One region of the Cobetia sp. MMG027 genome, then DNA from elsewhere that is predicted to be linked to it. Evidence: predicted binding sites of a transcription regulator. Region 1 holds the regulator's gene; the other holds the start of a gene.
What was found. The regulator LexA, encoded in region 1, represses DNA repair genes until DNA is damaged. The targets are predictions, from matches to a motif close to TACTGTNTANNTANACAGTA.

Region 2: a site for LexA is predicted at 2,685-2,704, ahead of recA (recombinase RecA). Genes of this name have one in related genera too.

The regions. Positions count from the first base shown of each region.
Region 1 covers NZ_JAQJIO010000005.1:290,116-297,815, reverse strand. Annotated here, with positions in the region: gene nagZ (beta-N-acetylhexosaminidase) at 1-1,012, opposite strand, end outside; gene PJK54_RS08795 (L,D-transpeptidase) at 1,215-1,757, opposite strand; gene PJK54_RS08790 (TetR/AcrR family transcriptional regulator) at 1,757-2,434, opposite strand; gene lexA (transcriptional repressor LexA) at 2,997-3,626, shown strand; gene PJK54_RS08780 (hypothetical protein) at 3,757-3,996, opposite strand; gene PJK54_RS08775 (DUF6586 family protein) at 4,250-4,729, opposite strand; gene topA (type I DNA topoisomerase) at 4,729-7,371, opposite strand.
Region 2 covers NZ_JAQJIO010000010.1:137,663-145,362, reverse strand. Annotated here, with positions in the region: gene alaS (alanine--tRNA ligase) at 1-475, opposite strand, end outside; gene PJK54_RS14630 (regulatory protein RecX) at 724-1,362, opposite strand; gene recA (recombinase RecA) at 1,510-2,571, opposite strand; gene PJK54_RS14620 (CinA family protein) at 2,803-3,324, opposite strand; gene mutS (DNA mismatch repair protein MutS) at 3,493-6,072, shown strand; gene fdxA (ferredoxin FdxA) at 6,325-6,648, shown strand.

The DNA.
Region 1 (7,700 bases):
GCCAGCGAGACAGCCCCGCAAGGCCCTCGAGCGTCGGGCGGGCGCGCCCGTAGCGCAGACGCGCCTGACGCTTGCCGGCATTGCGCTGCTCATCCCCATCGAGGCTGTCGAGCACGGCACGTGCGGCGGCGGGATCATTGCACACCAGCGCCATGTCGCAGCCGGCATCCAGTGCCAGACGAGCGCGCACTTCCGGCTCGCCCTCGGCCACGGCAGCCGCCATGCCCAGGTCATCGGAGAAGATGGCACCCTTGAAACCGAACTCCTCACGCAGCAGTCCCAGCCAGCTTGGCGAGAAGCCGGCGGGGCGCGCATCGAAATCGGGGTAGATGACATGAGCCGGCATCACGCCACCCAGGCGATCCGCCAGCGCCGCGAAGGGCTTGAGATCATGCTCGCGCAGCTCGCGGAAGGAGCGGGGGTCGATCACGCGCTCGCGGTGGGTATCCGCCGCGATGCCACCATGACCGGGATAATGCTTGCCGACCGCAGCCATGCCAGCTTCGCGCAGGCCCTCGATGAAGGCGGTCCCGACGGCAATCACGTCCTCGGGAGTCGTCCCGAAGCTGCGGTCGCCGATGATGGTGGAACCCGCGACATCGATATCCAATACCGGCGCGAAGGTGATGTCGCAGCCAATGGCAGCCATCTCCATGCCCAGCAACCAGCCGGCGTCACGGGCAAACCCGAGCCCTGACGACTGGGCATCATCACCGCAGCCGTCACAGTCACGTCCCAGGCAGCAATGTGCCAGGGCGCGCATCGGCGGCAGGCGGGTCACGCCTTCGCGCAGCCGTTGCACCCGTCCGCCTTCCTGATCGATGGCGATCAACAGATGTGGATTGACGCGGCGGATCTCACCGCACAGCGCCAGCACCTGCTCGGGAGAAACACAGTTGCGCGCAAACAGGATGACGCCGCCGACGGCGGGGCGTGCCAGTAGTTCACGTTCGTCAGACGTGAGGGTATGCCCCTCGACGTCGAGCATTACGGAGCCCAATGGCTGTGTCATGACATCCTTCCTGTCCATGGCCTGCTGGCCGTGTCATGCGCTGCAAGGCATGGCACGCACGGCAGGGTTTCATGTCGTTACGGGGCTCGGCAGCCTGGAAGACAAGCCTCAGGACAGGCGGCCGGCGCGAGGAAAGGCGCAATTCTAGCCGACTGAGCGCGACTCGAACAGTCGCGAGCACCAGCCGCCAGGCAACGCAGCGTCAGGCGTGCAACAGCACTGGCGTTCCGGCGGGCGCATGCCGGTAAAGGCACAGCAGATCCTCATCGCGCAGACGAATGCACCCATGGGAGGCCGGGGTGCCCATCGGCTCGCTGGTCGGCGTGCCATGGAAGTAGATGTAGCGCCGCAGGCTGTCGACGCGCTGTCCCGCCGCGTTGCGGCCACGGTTGATGCCGGACTCGCGACCGCTGAGCCACAGGATACGCGTCAGGATCCAGTCGCGTTCGGGGTGCTCGGCGGCCAGTCGAGGCGTGAACACCTCTCCCGTGAAGCGCCGCCCACGATAGACGGCACCACGCGGATTGCCCTCCCCGATCGCGGCGCGAACCACATGCCAGCCGGTCGGCGTGCAACCGCTGCCATCGAGCTCGCCGATACCGTTGAGGCCGCTGGAGATCGCACAGGCATGCACCAGCGTGTCAGGGTCAGCCGCGGGGGGCGGCGCATCACGACTGCCACTCGGCGCGTCATTGCGTATCTCGAGACGCTGGCGGGTGAGATCCACCGCCACCCAGCAAGCCATCAGCTGGCCGCCTGGGTGACCGCTTCACCATCTCCGAGCGAGGCCGGCAGCGGAGCCGCCATCGCCGCCACCACCACCGGACGCATGTGCTGGATCAGCTCGCGCACACTGGTGTGATGGCCGTATTCGGCCTCTTCGATATCGCGCAGTGCGTCCAGTCCCGAGAAGGTGAAGATCACGCTGCCGAGCATGAAGTGCAGACGCCAGAAGCGCTCGTTGTCTGGCAGGTCCGGCGTCGCAAGCTTCAGGAGCTCGGCGAAGCGGCTGAAGACCGTGCCGTAATGCTCGCGGATGTAGCGACGCATGTGGCCCTGCCCCTGGGTATAGGCAAGCCCGAGCAGGCGCATGAAGGTACGCAGGCTGTTGCGCTCGGCCGGCACCTCCAGCACCGTGCGCGCCATCACTTCCAGCAGCGTTTCCAGCGGCACCTGACGACCGGCATGCTGCTGCTCGACACTGTCGAGTGCCGCATGGAAACGCTCGCTGAAGGGGTCGAGATAGCGGGCGAACACTGCCTGGATCAATGACTTCTTTGAGCCGAAGTGATAATTGACCGCCGCCAGGTTGACCTTGGCCTTGCTGGTGATATTGCGCAGCGAGGTTTCGGCGAAGCCTCGCTCGGCGAACAGGACCTCGGCGGTATCGAGGATACGGGTAACGGTATCGGTCTGGGCCATGGGCGGATGCCTTGTCAGGTGATCAGTCACGAGGGGGCACGGGAGTCCTTGTCCCCCCGGGAAACGGCAAGGCCGTGGCCCGGGGGCGACTCTTCTCATGCAGGTCAATCAAACGACATGTCGGTCTTCACGCACCGCGTGTCAGGCAGCGACTCCGAGGCGGAGGCTGCCACGAGCCGTATCCCGAGCACAGGACAGAAGCACAGGACACACAGGGTCAGGTACCGGTAGCCTGATGCGCCCGACGAACATTCGTTTGAAACAAGATAATTCTAGCTGTCCATGCCATGACTGGCAATTGCTGGTTGTTTCAAACACTCGACAGCCAAGACCGGCAGGACGCGCATTCACGCGGGACGCTCGGGGACGGGATGGTCATGGGGTGTCCCGGACACCCGCTGTCTCGCGTCAGCATGTCGATGTCGACGAAGATGCCGGCAACGTTGCTGCCAAAGCACCCACGATGCCTTGCATGACCGCCATGACTGGATACAATGACAGTTGTATGGATGCACACCCCGTGCCGTCAGCTCAGATGCCGCCCAGGCAAAAGGCAATGCCCATGACTCAGCCGCTTACTCCGCGCCAGCAGGATGTCTTCGACTTCATCATCAAGACCATCAAGTCCTCAGGCTATCCGCCAACGCGTGCCGAAATCGCCCAGGCACTGGGCTTTCGCTCACCGAATGCCGCGGAAGAGCATCTGCGTGCCCTGAAGCGCAAGGGAGCCATCGAGATGGTACCGGGCACCTCGCGGGGCATCCGCGTGCCGTCTCTGGCCGAGGCGGAAGAGGATAGCGAGCAGGGCCTGCCGGTCATCGGGGAAGTGGCCGCTGGCAGCCCTATCCTGGCCAGCCAGCATATCGATCGTCATTGCCCGCTGCCCAGTGACTACTTCTCGCCTGCCGCCGACTATCTGCTGCGCGTGCGCGGGGTCTCGATGAAGGATGTCGGCATTCTGGAAGGTGACCTGCTGGCCGTGCACCGCACGAGCAGCGTGCGTGACGGACAGATCGTGGTGGCGCGTCTGGGGGATGAAGTGACGGTGAAGCGTTTCCGTCGCGATGGCCATTACGTATGGCTGGAAGCCGAGAACGAGGACTTCGCTCCCATCAAGGTGGATCTGCGCACGGACAGCCTGGAAATCGAGGGCCTCGGCGTGGGCGTGATCCGCGATGGCGGCCTGCACTGATCTCAAGGCTCGCAGGCAGTCTGTCCTCACAGCGCTGACGCGCAGATGACGATTGTCGCCATCAGGGCATCCACGAAAAAACCCGCCGATTGGCGGGTTTTTTCGTGGCTGGCAGACATGCGGGAAGTGCTCAGTGCACCATGCCTTCCGACTGCTCGTCCTCATCATCCTCGCCATCCCACAGGCGGGTGCGGGTGATGGCGTGATCGATCATCTCACGCGCGACCTCGAAGCGATTGTCACGCAGCAGATCGGCAGCTTCATCGGAGATGCGGATACTGAGAAGTGGCTCACCTTCACTCTCGGCGGCACGCAGGATCACTTCCCCATCTTCCATTTGCACGATTTCAAGTACGGCGGGATCGGACACGTCATTCCTCCTGCACGGCATCCTGAGGATACCGGCGTCGTTGTGATCGTCAGCTTGACGGCGGGCAGGCCCTGCGACTTGCAGTCACTGGCGACAATGCAGAAAAAAGTACGACCACAGCCAGAGCCATGGTCGTACCGGAGAATGCAGGGCTTGCCACAATGCCGCCAGTCTAGCACCCGTCATGCCAAGGCGTCACCTGAATGACAGGTGCGTGACATGCCAGCGCCTTCGGGTCAGGCAAGGCGCGACGCTACCACTCCACATTCGACTCGCGAAGGTGTGACAGCAACGCCTTCATGGCGCTGACTGCCGTGGCGAGACGCTCTGCCAGAGGCGCATTGGCCGCCGCGGCGATGATGAGACCATCGCCACGCGCCTGGCCTTCCTCACGCCGGGCAGCACCGCCCTCTTCATGCAAACGCGTGATATCGGCCACCAGCTGGCTCAACCAACTGTCCGGCTGCGCCTGCAGGCTTCGCAACTGCTCGATTTCCGCCACGGGAGTCGGCGGTGTGGCCAGCCGCTCGCGCCAGCTGCCCTCAGGCCAGCGTGCCGACGCGGCGCACTCCTCGATCAACGAGGCCAATGCCAGCTCCATCAACGCCAGCGCCCCTTCCTCACCGGCCATGCGCCGTGCGACGGCATGCTCATCACGCGTCGCGACGGCCGCCTGCTCCAGCAGCAACTCGGCCTGATACAGCAGTTGATTGGTGCGGCCACGCTGGCTCATCAGCTCTTGGCTCCCTTGCGCTTGTCCTCGACGACCCAACGGCCGTTGTCGAAGGTCGCCTTCCACCCCGTCGCCTTGCCATCCTCGTCCGTCATCACGAACTGCTCCTTGGCCTTGCGCGAGAAACGAATCTGCGTCGGGCGGCCATCGGGGTCTTTCTCCGGCGCCTTGAGGATGAAGTGATACTTCTCCGGCAGCTCGTCGGCATGCGCCTTGAGCTCGCTGACCAGCGGCGGACGCGTCTCGCGATTCTTGGGGAACTGACTGGCGGCAAGGAACAGGCCACTGGCGCCATCACGCAGCACGTAGTGATCCTCGACCTTCACGCAGGCAAGTTCCGGCATGGGGATCGGGTCCATCTTCGGCGGTGCCACTTCCCCGGACTTGAGCAGCTTGCGGGTGTTCTTGCAATCCTCGTTGGTGCAGCCGAAGTACTTGCCGAAACGCCCGGTCTTGAGCTGCATGTCGGCACCGCACTTGTCGCACTCGATGACCGGCCCATCGTAGCCCTTGATGCGGAACTGACCCTGCTCGACTTCATGTCCCACGCAGTCCGGGCTGTTGCCGCAGACGTGCAGCTTGCGCTGCTCGTCGATCAGATAGCTGTCCATGGCCGTGGCGCAGATCGGGCAACGGCGCTTGGCACGCAGTGCATCGGTCTCGGCATTCTCATCCGCGTCAGCGGCGACCGCCTCATCCCCCGGCAACAGGTCGATGGTGGTCTTGCAGCGCTCCTTGGGCGGAAGGTTGTAACCGGAGCACCCCAGGAAGACGCCGGTGGAGGCGGTACGGATCTGCATCTCGCGACCACAGGTCGGGCAGGCGATATCGGTCGGCACCGGCTGATTCGGGCGCATGCCCTCTTCTGACTGGGCGTGATCCAGCTCGGCCTTGAACTCGGCGTAGAAGGCATCCAGCAGTTCACGCCAGTTGCGCTGACCGTTGGCCACCTCATCGAGGTAGTCTTCCATGCGCGCGGTGAAGCCGAAGTCCATCAGGTCCTTGAAGGATTCACTGAGACGATCAGTGACGATGTCACCCAGCTTCTCGGCGTAGAAACGCCGATTTTCCAGCGCCACGTAACCACGATCCTGAATGGTCGAGATGATGGCCGCATAGGTCGAAGGACGGCCGATGCCGCGCTTCTCCAGCTCCTTGACCAGACTGGCTTCGGTGTAACGCGCCGTCGGCTTGGTGAAGTGCTGCTGCGGGTCCAGCTCGACCAGCTCCAGCACCTCGCCGATGGCCAGGTCCGGCAGTGACTGGTCCTCTTCCTTCTTGCCCGCCGGCTTCATCACGCGGGTATAACCGTCAAACTTGAGCACCCGGCCCTTGGCACGCAGCTCGTAGCCATCGACCTCGATGGTCAGGGTCGAGGACAGATACTCCGCCGGCACCATCTGGCAGGCGACGAACTGACGCCAGATCAGCTCATACAGACGCTCCGCGTCACGCTCCATGCCGGTGAGGTCCGTCGCGCGACGCGCCACCTCGGAGGGACGGATCGCTTCGTGAGCTTCCTGGGCGCCTTCCTTGCTGGAGTAGACGTTGGCGGCCTGCGGCAGATAGTTGTCGCCGAATTCCTCAGCGATGAAGTCCCGCGCGGTGGCCACCGCGTCCGCCGACAGATTGGTCGAGTCGGTACGCATGTAAGTGATGTAACCGGCCTCGTAGAGGCGCTGCGCCATCATCATGGTCTTCTTGACCGAGAAGCCGAGACGACTGCTGGCCGCCTGCTGCAGGGTCGAGGTGATGAAGGGGGCATTCGGCTTGGAGCGGGTCGGCTTGTCTTCGCGATTGGAAATCGCGAGCCGAGCGGTACGCAGCGCCGCGATGCGATCCAGCGTTTCCTTCTCGCTGGTCGGACGGAAGGCCTTGCCATCCTGACGCGCCAGTTCGAAACGGATCGCCTCGCCGCTGGTCGCGGCAAGCTCTGCGTGCACATCCCAGAATTCTTCCGGAATGAAGGCACGGATCTCACGCTCGCGCTCGACGATCAAGCGCACGGCAACCGACTGCACTCGCCCGGCCGACAGCCCACGGGCCACCTTGGCCCACAGCAGCGGCGAGACCATGAAACCGACGACACGATCCAGATAGCGACGCGCCTGCTGAGCATGCACGCGGTCCATCTTCAGATCGCCCGGCTCATCGAAGGCCGCCGTGATCGCCTTCTTGGTGATCTCGTTGAACACCACGCGCTTGTAGCGGGTATCGTCGCCACCGATGGTCTCGCGCAGGTGCCAGGCAATCGCCTCACCTTCGCGGTCCAGATCCGTCGCGAGATAGATGGTGTCGGCCTTCTCGGCCAGGCGCGTCAGCTCGGAGACGACCTTTTCCTTGCCGGGCAGGATCTCGTAATGCGCCTCCCAGCCGTTCTCCGGGTCTACCCCCATGCGACGGATGAGCTGCGTCTTGGCCTTCTTTTCCTTGTGAGCCGCCTTGGCTTCCGGCGACATCTTGCGCGTCTCGGCTGCCTGACGGGCACGCTCCTTGGGATCGGTGGCCTGCTTGCCGCTACCGCTGGTCGGCAGATCGCGGATATGCCCGACACTCGACTTCACCACGAAGTCGTTGCCGAGATACTTGTTGATGGTCTTGGCCTTGGCAGGCGACTCGACGATCACCAGTGACTTGCCCATGGTTGCTCGCATCTCCTGGCCGGCGCTGACTGCACCGGCGAATGACTCGTAGCGCTGGGTTTTATCCCAGCCTAAAAATGCGCCTACCCTACCCCAGCATTTCAGCGCTGACCAGCAATGTTGCCAGCACCACGACATGTGGGTGGTGGCAGCGGACATCACACACCACCCCGAATCTCGAGAATCGACGCCCGAGGCATGACGCGGTCATCGACCGGCACCCGGACCTGCCAGACCCGCCAGATGCATGTGTCGCCATGACGACAGGCAAGCCATGACTATATATAAGTGGCCTTTTCACGATTCGTCACATCAGTGTGGCATTACTG
Region 2 (7,700 bases), on a different contig from region 1:
AGAAATTGTCCTCGTCGAGACGCGAGAAGCGGTTCTGATCGATGCCGACCTCGTTGAACCAGATGTCACGGGCTTCGTCATCGCTGACGTGCACGGTGACCCACAGCTTCTCCTTCGGCAGGCCCAGCTCTTCGGTCAGGAACTTCCAGGCGAACTGGATGGCTTCGCGCTTGAAGTAGTCACCGAAGCTGAAGTTGCCCAGCATCTCGAAGAAGGTGTGGTGACGTGCGGTGTAACCGACGTTGTCCAGGTCATTGTGCTTGCCGCCGGCGCGCACGCAGCGCTGTGCCGAGGTGGCACGGCTGTAGCCACGCGGATCACGGCCCAGGAAGACATCCTTGAAGGGCACCATGCCGGCGTTGGTGAACAGCAGGGTCGGGTCGTTGTTCGGCACCAGAGAACTGGTGGGAACGATGGTATGCCCCTGCTTCTCGAAATAGGTCAGGAAGGCGTTTCTGATTTCTGCGCTTTTCATAGAGGTTCCGTAGCGATGTGCGTAAAGACGCTCCGGGGGTCTTCTTCTGCATGACTTCCGCATGGTTTCTGCATGTTCATCCATGTGGGAATGCATGGAGGTGCAATGAAAAGCATGAAAGAAGGCGCCTGCCCCGTGCCGTCGCAAGACGACCTAGTATAACGCCTGTTCGCGCAAGCTAAAGGGGGGGAAATGGCTTGAGTGACCGGTTTGCGCGTTCCGAGCCATTGCCCGGGCAATGGCTGGCCTCACGCCTCGTCTTCCGTCCAGGCGGACTCCATGGCGTAGCGCAACTGCTCGTATTCGAAGCCGCGCTGGAGCAGGAAGCGCTCTCGGCGCGCACGCTCCTTGTGACCCTCGCCCGCTGAGGAAAAGCGCCTTGCCAACGTCTCGCGCGCCAGCTCGAAGAAGTCCACCGCATCAACATGTCCGAAGGCATCAGGCACCGGATCACAGGCAGCACGCATCACGGCACCTGACGTCTCGTTGTCGATGCCACGCTGGCGCAACTCCTGCTGGATGCGCCTGGGGCCCTGCCCCCTCAGCACCCGTGTCCGCAGGAAGCTGGCGGCGAAGCGCTCATCGGATTGCAGGCCTTCCTCGACCAGACGCTCCAGCACTTCCTCGATCAGCAGCTCGACCTCATCACGACTCAAGCGCGTCTCGGCGCCCTCCTCGCCACTCGCGGACTGCTCCGCCAGCGCATCATCGCTGACGGTCTGCAGGTAGTCGCGCTCCTTGAGATAGTCGTGCAGCTCGCGACGGCTGTGCTCGCGGCGTGCCAGACGTGCGATGGCGTCATTGCGGGCACGCCGTTGCGGCGTCATCGCGCCGACATCGAGGGGCTGATAGTCTGGCCCGGCGGTCTCTCTTTCCTCATCGTGCATGTTGGCGCTCCTTTCTGGAGAGGCACCCGAGATGGCGAAATCCCCGGTGCAAAACGCACAGCGCCCGCCACCGAAAACGGGGCGGGCGCTGCAGATCACTGAAAGGCGCTGAAATCAGCGCTCAATGAACACGTTCTCGAGCAGGTCTCAATCGAGATCCAGATCATCTTCATTTTCGGCGACCACTTCTTCCTTGGCCTCTTCCTTGGTTTCCGGAGAAGCCAGCAGCTGGGCGCGAATCTGGCTCTCGATCTCTTCCATGATCGCGGGGTTGTCCTCCAGATACTGGGCGGAGTTGGCCTTGCCCTGACCGATCTTGCTGCCCTGGTAGCTGTACCAGGCACCTGCCTTGCCGACCAGACCACACTGCACGCCCAGATCAATGACCTCACCGGCGTGGTAGATGCCCTTGCCGTAGAGAATCTGGAACTCGGCCTGGCGGAACGGCGGCGCGACCTTGTTCTTCACGACCTTGACGCGAGTCTCGTTACCGGTGACTTCATCGCCGGACTTCACGGAGCCGGTACGACGGATGTCGAGACGGACACTCGAGTAGAACTTCAGCGCGTTACCACCGGTGGTGGTTTCCGGGCTACCGAACATCACCCCGATCTTCATGCGGATCTGGTTGATGAACACTACCATGCAGTTGGCATTCTTGATGTGACCCGTCACCTTGCGCAGCGCCTGGGACATCAGACGCGCCTGCAGGCCGACGTGGGAGTCACCCATCTCACCCTCGATCTCGGCACGCGGCGTCAGGGCTGCCACGGAATCGACGATGATGACGTCGACACCACCGGAACGCACCAGCATGTCGACGATCTCGAGTGCCTGCTCACCGGTATCCGGCTGGGAGACCAGCATCTCGTCCAGATTGACGCCCAGCTTCTCGGCGTAGGACGGATCCAGCGCGTGCTCGGCATCGATGAAGGCACACACCTTGCCCTGCTTCTGGGCCTGGGCGATGACCGAGAGCGTCAGTGTCGTCTTGCCCGAGGATTCCGGACCGTAGATCTCGACCACTCGACCGAAAGGCAGGCCACCGATGCCGAGCGCGATATCCAGGCCCAGAGACCCGGTGGATACCGACGGGATGGCCACACGCGGGGCATCGCCCATGCGCATGACGGCGCCCTTGCCGAACTGGCGCTCAATCTGGGACAGCGCCGCGTTCAGCGCCTTGGTACGATTGTCGTCCTGTGCCATGTGGCCTCCTGTCGAACGGCGGCGCCGCATGGGCAACCACCTGAAATAGGAAATTCTCAAGCTTCGGGTGATGCAGAGACTGTCAGCCTAGCGGCTGGGCTGTCATGGCAAAACCCTGTATACATGGACAGTATGATGCCGCATGTTTCATCGTTCTGCCAGTCCGGTGATGCGCTTTTTCAGGCAGTAGTCTCAACGCAGAGGGTTGCATGCGTCTCGAGCCTCACCAGTTCAGCCCTGCCAGGCTTCCACGCATTCGATCAAGCCTTGCAATGCCACCCTCACGGCGGCGTCGCGCACGGCCTGCCGGTCTCCCGGAAAGTGGAAACACCGCGCCTGCTGTCGCGCCTCACTGCCCCATGCCAGCCACACCGTCCCCACGGGCTTTTCTTCACTGCCGCCTCCCGGACCCGCCACCCCACTGATTGCCACCCCCAGTTCGGCACCGCTGTCACGACACGCCCCCCTGACCATCTCGCGCACGACGGCCTCGGAGACTGCCCCGAAGTCCGCGAGCGATGCTTCGCTGACGCCGAGCAGACGCCGCTTGGCCGCATTCGAGTACGTCACATAGCCCGCCTCGAAATAGCCGGAGCTACCGGAAATCGCCGTGATCGCGGCACTCACGCCACCCCCGGTGCATGACTCTGCAGCAGTGATCTGGACTCCGCGCGCCAATGCCAGCGCCTGCAGCTGCTCGGCCAGTGCATTCGCATCCGGTGCCTCGGACGTCGTATCCGTCAATCGGGCCATGAACGAACTCCTTTCTAGAAGTGGTCTGAGGAAAAGGGAAGCGAGCAGGAGGCATCACAGGCATTGGAGCCGGCCGCGCCAGTCCGTAGAATATCGCGCATCCCGCATGCCGTGTTCTCGCATGTGCGTCTTTTTCCCATTGCAGTGCAGTCAAGGAAGTCCATGGCCATGGCCAAGAACAGCGCGCCCCAGATGACGCCGATGATGGCGCAGTACATGAAGATCAAACGCGAGCACCCCGGTGTGCTGCTGTTCTATCGCATGGGCGACTTCTATGAGCTGTTCCATGAGGACGCCAAGCGAGCCGCGCAACTGCTCGACATCACCCTGACGGCACGTGGCAGCTCCGGCGGCTCCCCCATTCCCATGGCAGGGGTGCCTTATCACAGCGCCGAGGGTTACCTGGCACGCCTGGTGAAAATGGGCGAATCCGTGGCCATCTGCGAGCAGATCGGCGATCCCGCGACCACCAAGGGCCCCGTCGAGCGCAAGGTGGTGCGCATCGTCACACCGGGCACCCTGCATGACGAGGCGCTTCTGGATGCCAGCCGTGACAATCTGCTGGTGGCGCTGCATCGAGACGGTGAGACCTGGGGCCTGGCGGCACTGGAGCTTTCCTCAGGACGCTTCAGCGTACTGGAAGTCAATGGCGATGAAGAACTGCTGGCCGAGATCCAGCGTCTGTCACCCGCCGAGCTGATGGTCGGCGAGAGTCGTGAACTGCCAAGCAGTCTTGCCTCACGCCCGGGCCTGACCCGTCAGAGCGACTGGCATTTCGACCATGAGACCGCGTTGCGCCTGCTGTGCGATCAGTTCGGCGTCCAGGACCTCAATGGTTTCGGTTGCAGTCATCTGACCTGCGCGGTCACCGCTGCTGGTGCCCTGCTCGACTACGCGCGTGACACGCAGCGCACCGGTCTGCCCCACGTGACGGCGCTGGCCGTGGAGAGTCGCGACGATTCGGTCGTGATCGATGCCGCCAGCCGTCGCAACCTCGAGATCGACACCAATCTTGGCGGCAGCAGCGACAACACGCTGGCCAGCGTATTGGACGTGACTGCTACCGCGATGGGCTCACGCCTGCTCAAGCGCTGGCTCAACCGCCCGCTGCGCGATCAGACCCAGATCGGCCAGCGCCAGGCGGCAGTGCAGCGCTTGATGGAGGGTGACTACCCCTTCGAACTGCAAGGCCTGCTCAAGCGGATCGGCGATGTGGAGCGCATCCTGGCGCGTGTTGCACTGCGCAGCGCCCGCCCGCGGGACATGGCGCGCCTGCGTGATGGCCTCAATACACTGCCAGAGCTGCGTGCCGTGCTCGCCAGCGTCGAGAAAGGCAGTGCCATCGATGACCTGCGCGATGGCATCCGCCTGTTCCCCGCCCTCTCGGCCATGCTCAGCGAAGCGCTGATCGAGAATCCGCCGGTCGTGCTGCGCGATGGCGGGGTGATCGCCGATGGCTACGACGATGAGCTGGACGAGTATCGCGGCCTCTCCGAGAACGCCGGTCAGTATCTGGTGGCCCTCGAGACTCGTGAGCGTGAGCGCACCGGCATCAGCAACCTCAAGGTCGGCTACAACCGCGTGCATGGTTACTTCATCGAGCTGCCGCGTTCCCAGTCAGCGGAAGCTCCGCCGGAATACATCCGCCGCCAGACGCTCAAGAATGCCGAGCGCTTCATCATCCCGGAACTCAAGGAATTCGAGGACAAGGCGCTGTCGGCCAAGTCCAAGTCGCTGGCCCGCGAGAAGCTGCTGTATGAACACCTTCTGGATGACCTGAATACCGAACTGGATGGCCTGCAGCAGACGGCACGCGCCCTGGCGTCACTGGATGTGCTCACCGCCTTTGCTGATCGCGCCGCCGCACTGGACTTCGTCCGCCCGCAGCTCAGCGACACGCCGGGAATCGACATCGAAGGCGGCCGCCACCCTGTGGTGGAACATGTCAGCGACCACCCCTTCGTGCCCAACGACGTGCGCTTTGACGATGCGCGCCGCATGCTGGTGATCACCGGCCCCAACATGGGCGGTAAATCCACCTACATGCGTCAGACCGCGCTGATCGCACTGCTCGCGCATACCGGCAGCTTCGTACCCGCCGCTCGCGCCTGCATCGGCCCGCTGGATCGCATCTTCACGCGTATCGGCTCCTCGGATGACCTGGCCGGTGGCCGCTCGACCTTCATGGTCGAGATGACCGAGACTGCCAGCATCCTGCACAACGCCACCGACGAGAGTCTGGTGCTGATGGATGAGATCGGTCGCGGCACCTCGACCTTCGATGGCCTGTCATTGGCCTGGGCAAGCGCCGAGCACCTGGCCCGCACGCGCGCCTTCACGCTGTTCGCGACCCATTATTTCGAGATGACGGCACTCCCCGAGCACGTCGATGGCGTGGCCAACGTTCACCTGACCGCCGCAGAGCATGGCGATGGCATCGTCTTCATGCACCGTGTCGAGGAGGGGCCGGCAAGCCAGAGTTATGGCCTGCAGGTTGCCCAGCTGGCCGGAGTCCCGCAGAACGTCATCCTGCGTGCACGTGAGAAATTGACCAGTCTCGAGCAGCAGGAGGTCGATCGTCCGCAGGTTGCCCGTGAAGATGCACTCGGCCAGCCAGTGCCGCAGCAGAATGACCTCTTCGCGGCACCGCCTCACCCGATCGTCGAAGCCTTGACCCAGCTGGACCCGGATGACCTGAGCCCCAAGCGGGCACTGGAACTCATCTATGAATGGCGCAAGATCCAGTAAGCGGCGGAGTGAGTCGACTGACAAGTCGCATGACACCATGCGCCTGCCGACACTCGACAGTGCGCGATGGGCATAGCACCATTCCAAAACGATCCGCCCACGCTGATTGCGAGGGCGGCAGAGCGCCACTAGAATAACGCCTTATAACACTCGCGCCGCTTATAACCTGAAACTCAAGATGCCGCTCAGACGGCACAGAGTGGCGCTGGACCACGACCTACGAGAGACGCCGACCCGCGTCAGGAGACCCAGATGGCATTCATCGTCACCGAGAACTGCATCCGCTGCAAATACACTGACTGCGTGGAGGTCTGCCCGGTCGATTGCTTCTATGAAGGCCCCAACTTCCTGGTCATCAACCCGGACGAGTGCATCGACTGCGCTCTGTGCGAGCCGGAGTGTCCCGCGGAAGCCATCTTCTCCGAGGACGAAGTGCCGGAGAATCAGAAGGAATTCATCGAGCTGAATGCCGATCTGGCCGAAGTGTGGCCGAACATCAGCGAGAAGAAGGACGCCATGGAAGACGCCGAGAAGTGGGATGGTGTCGAAGGCAAGCTCGAATACCTGGAGCAGTAAATGCTCTGCCCGACCTGACCGGGCAAGCACCAGGTTCTCATCAAGACGGCAGCCACTCCCTCAGGGGTGGCTGCCGTCTTCGTCTTGAGCGCTCATGGTCAGCCAGCCCGGCGGGTGGGGCCGAAAAAAAGGCACAAAAAAGGGCAACCCCGAAAGGTCGCCCGCTCCAAGCGTGTCCCTGTCGATCCGTCCTGGATCGTGTTCCTGGGTGCTGTCCCTGCCCGTCATGGCATCCTGCCATTCAGAGCGCACCGTCACGCATGGGGCATTGTGGCACTGCTTGCGCAGCTGTCCCACCACAATGCCCGTTTCTGCTTATTGCCTGCCCTGCTGTCCTGCTCATGCAACTGCATCGCAGATGCATTGCCCGGCATCCTGCCCGTGCCGCTCCTGACCTACCTCAGCTGACAGTCTCATGATGTTCCGTGATCTGACATCCTTGCCTCGGCATCCTGCCGTCGAGATTCTGCCGCTGATTGCCTCGTCTGCCTGACACGGATGATGTCCCGTCATCCGTCACTCCTGTGAAGGCGAGCTTCCTGACTGCATATCGGGTCGAGACCCATCAACCATCCCTGTCGTGATTGCGCGTCCGCTGCCAATGACGATACCGTCACTCTGGATCTTCCTGATCCGATACTTCCTGTACCTGGCCATTCATCCGTGGTCCCTGGCCATTTCCTGCCCGCTCCACGGGCAAGATGCCATGCAGTGCTGCTGCTTCCGTCATCCTTGACGGTTCCTGTTCGCTGAACATCCTGTTCAGACGAGTCGGGCATCCTGCCCGACATACTCCCTGGAAGATCATCAAGAGCATCCTGCTCAAGGGTGCGGTGTCCCGCCGCATCCCGCTTCCATGACGCTATTCTGGTCAGCAAGCCGTCATCAGGCAACTAGCCAAACCGCTCAGACGAATCGGGACAAACAAGGAAGCTTTTAGATAAAACTGTTGTAAAACAGTGATCTATAGAAAAACATACGATTGAACACGTATCCGGAGTGCAGCAGTTATCCTCTATGTCCTGCATATCTTGTAGGAAAAGGCTTACATG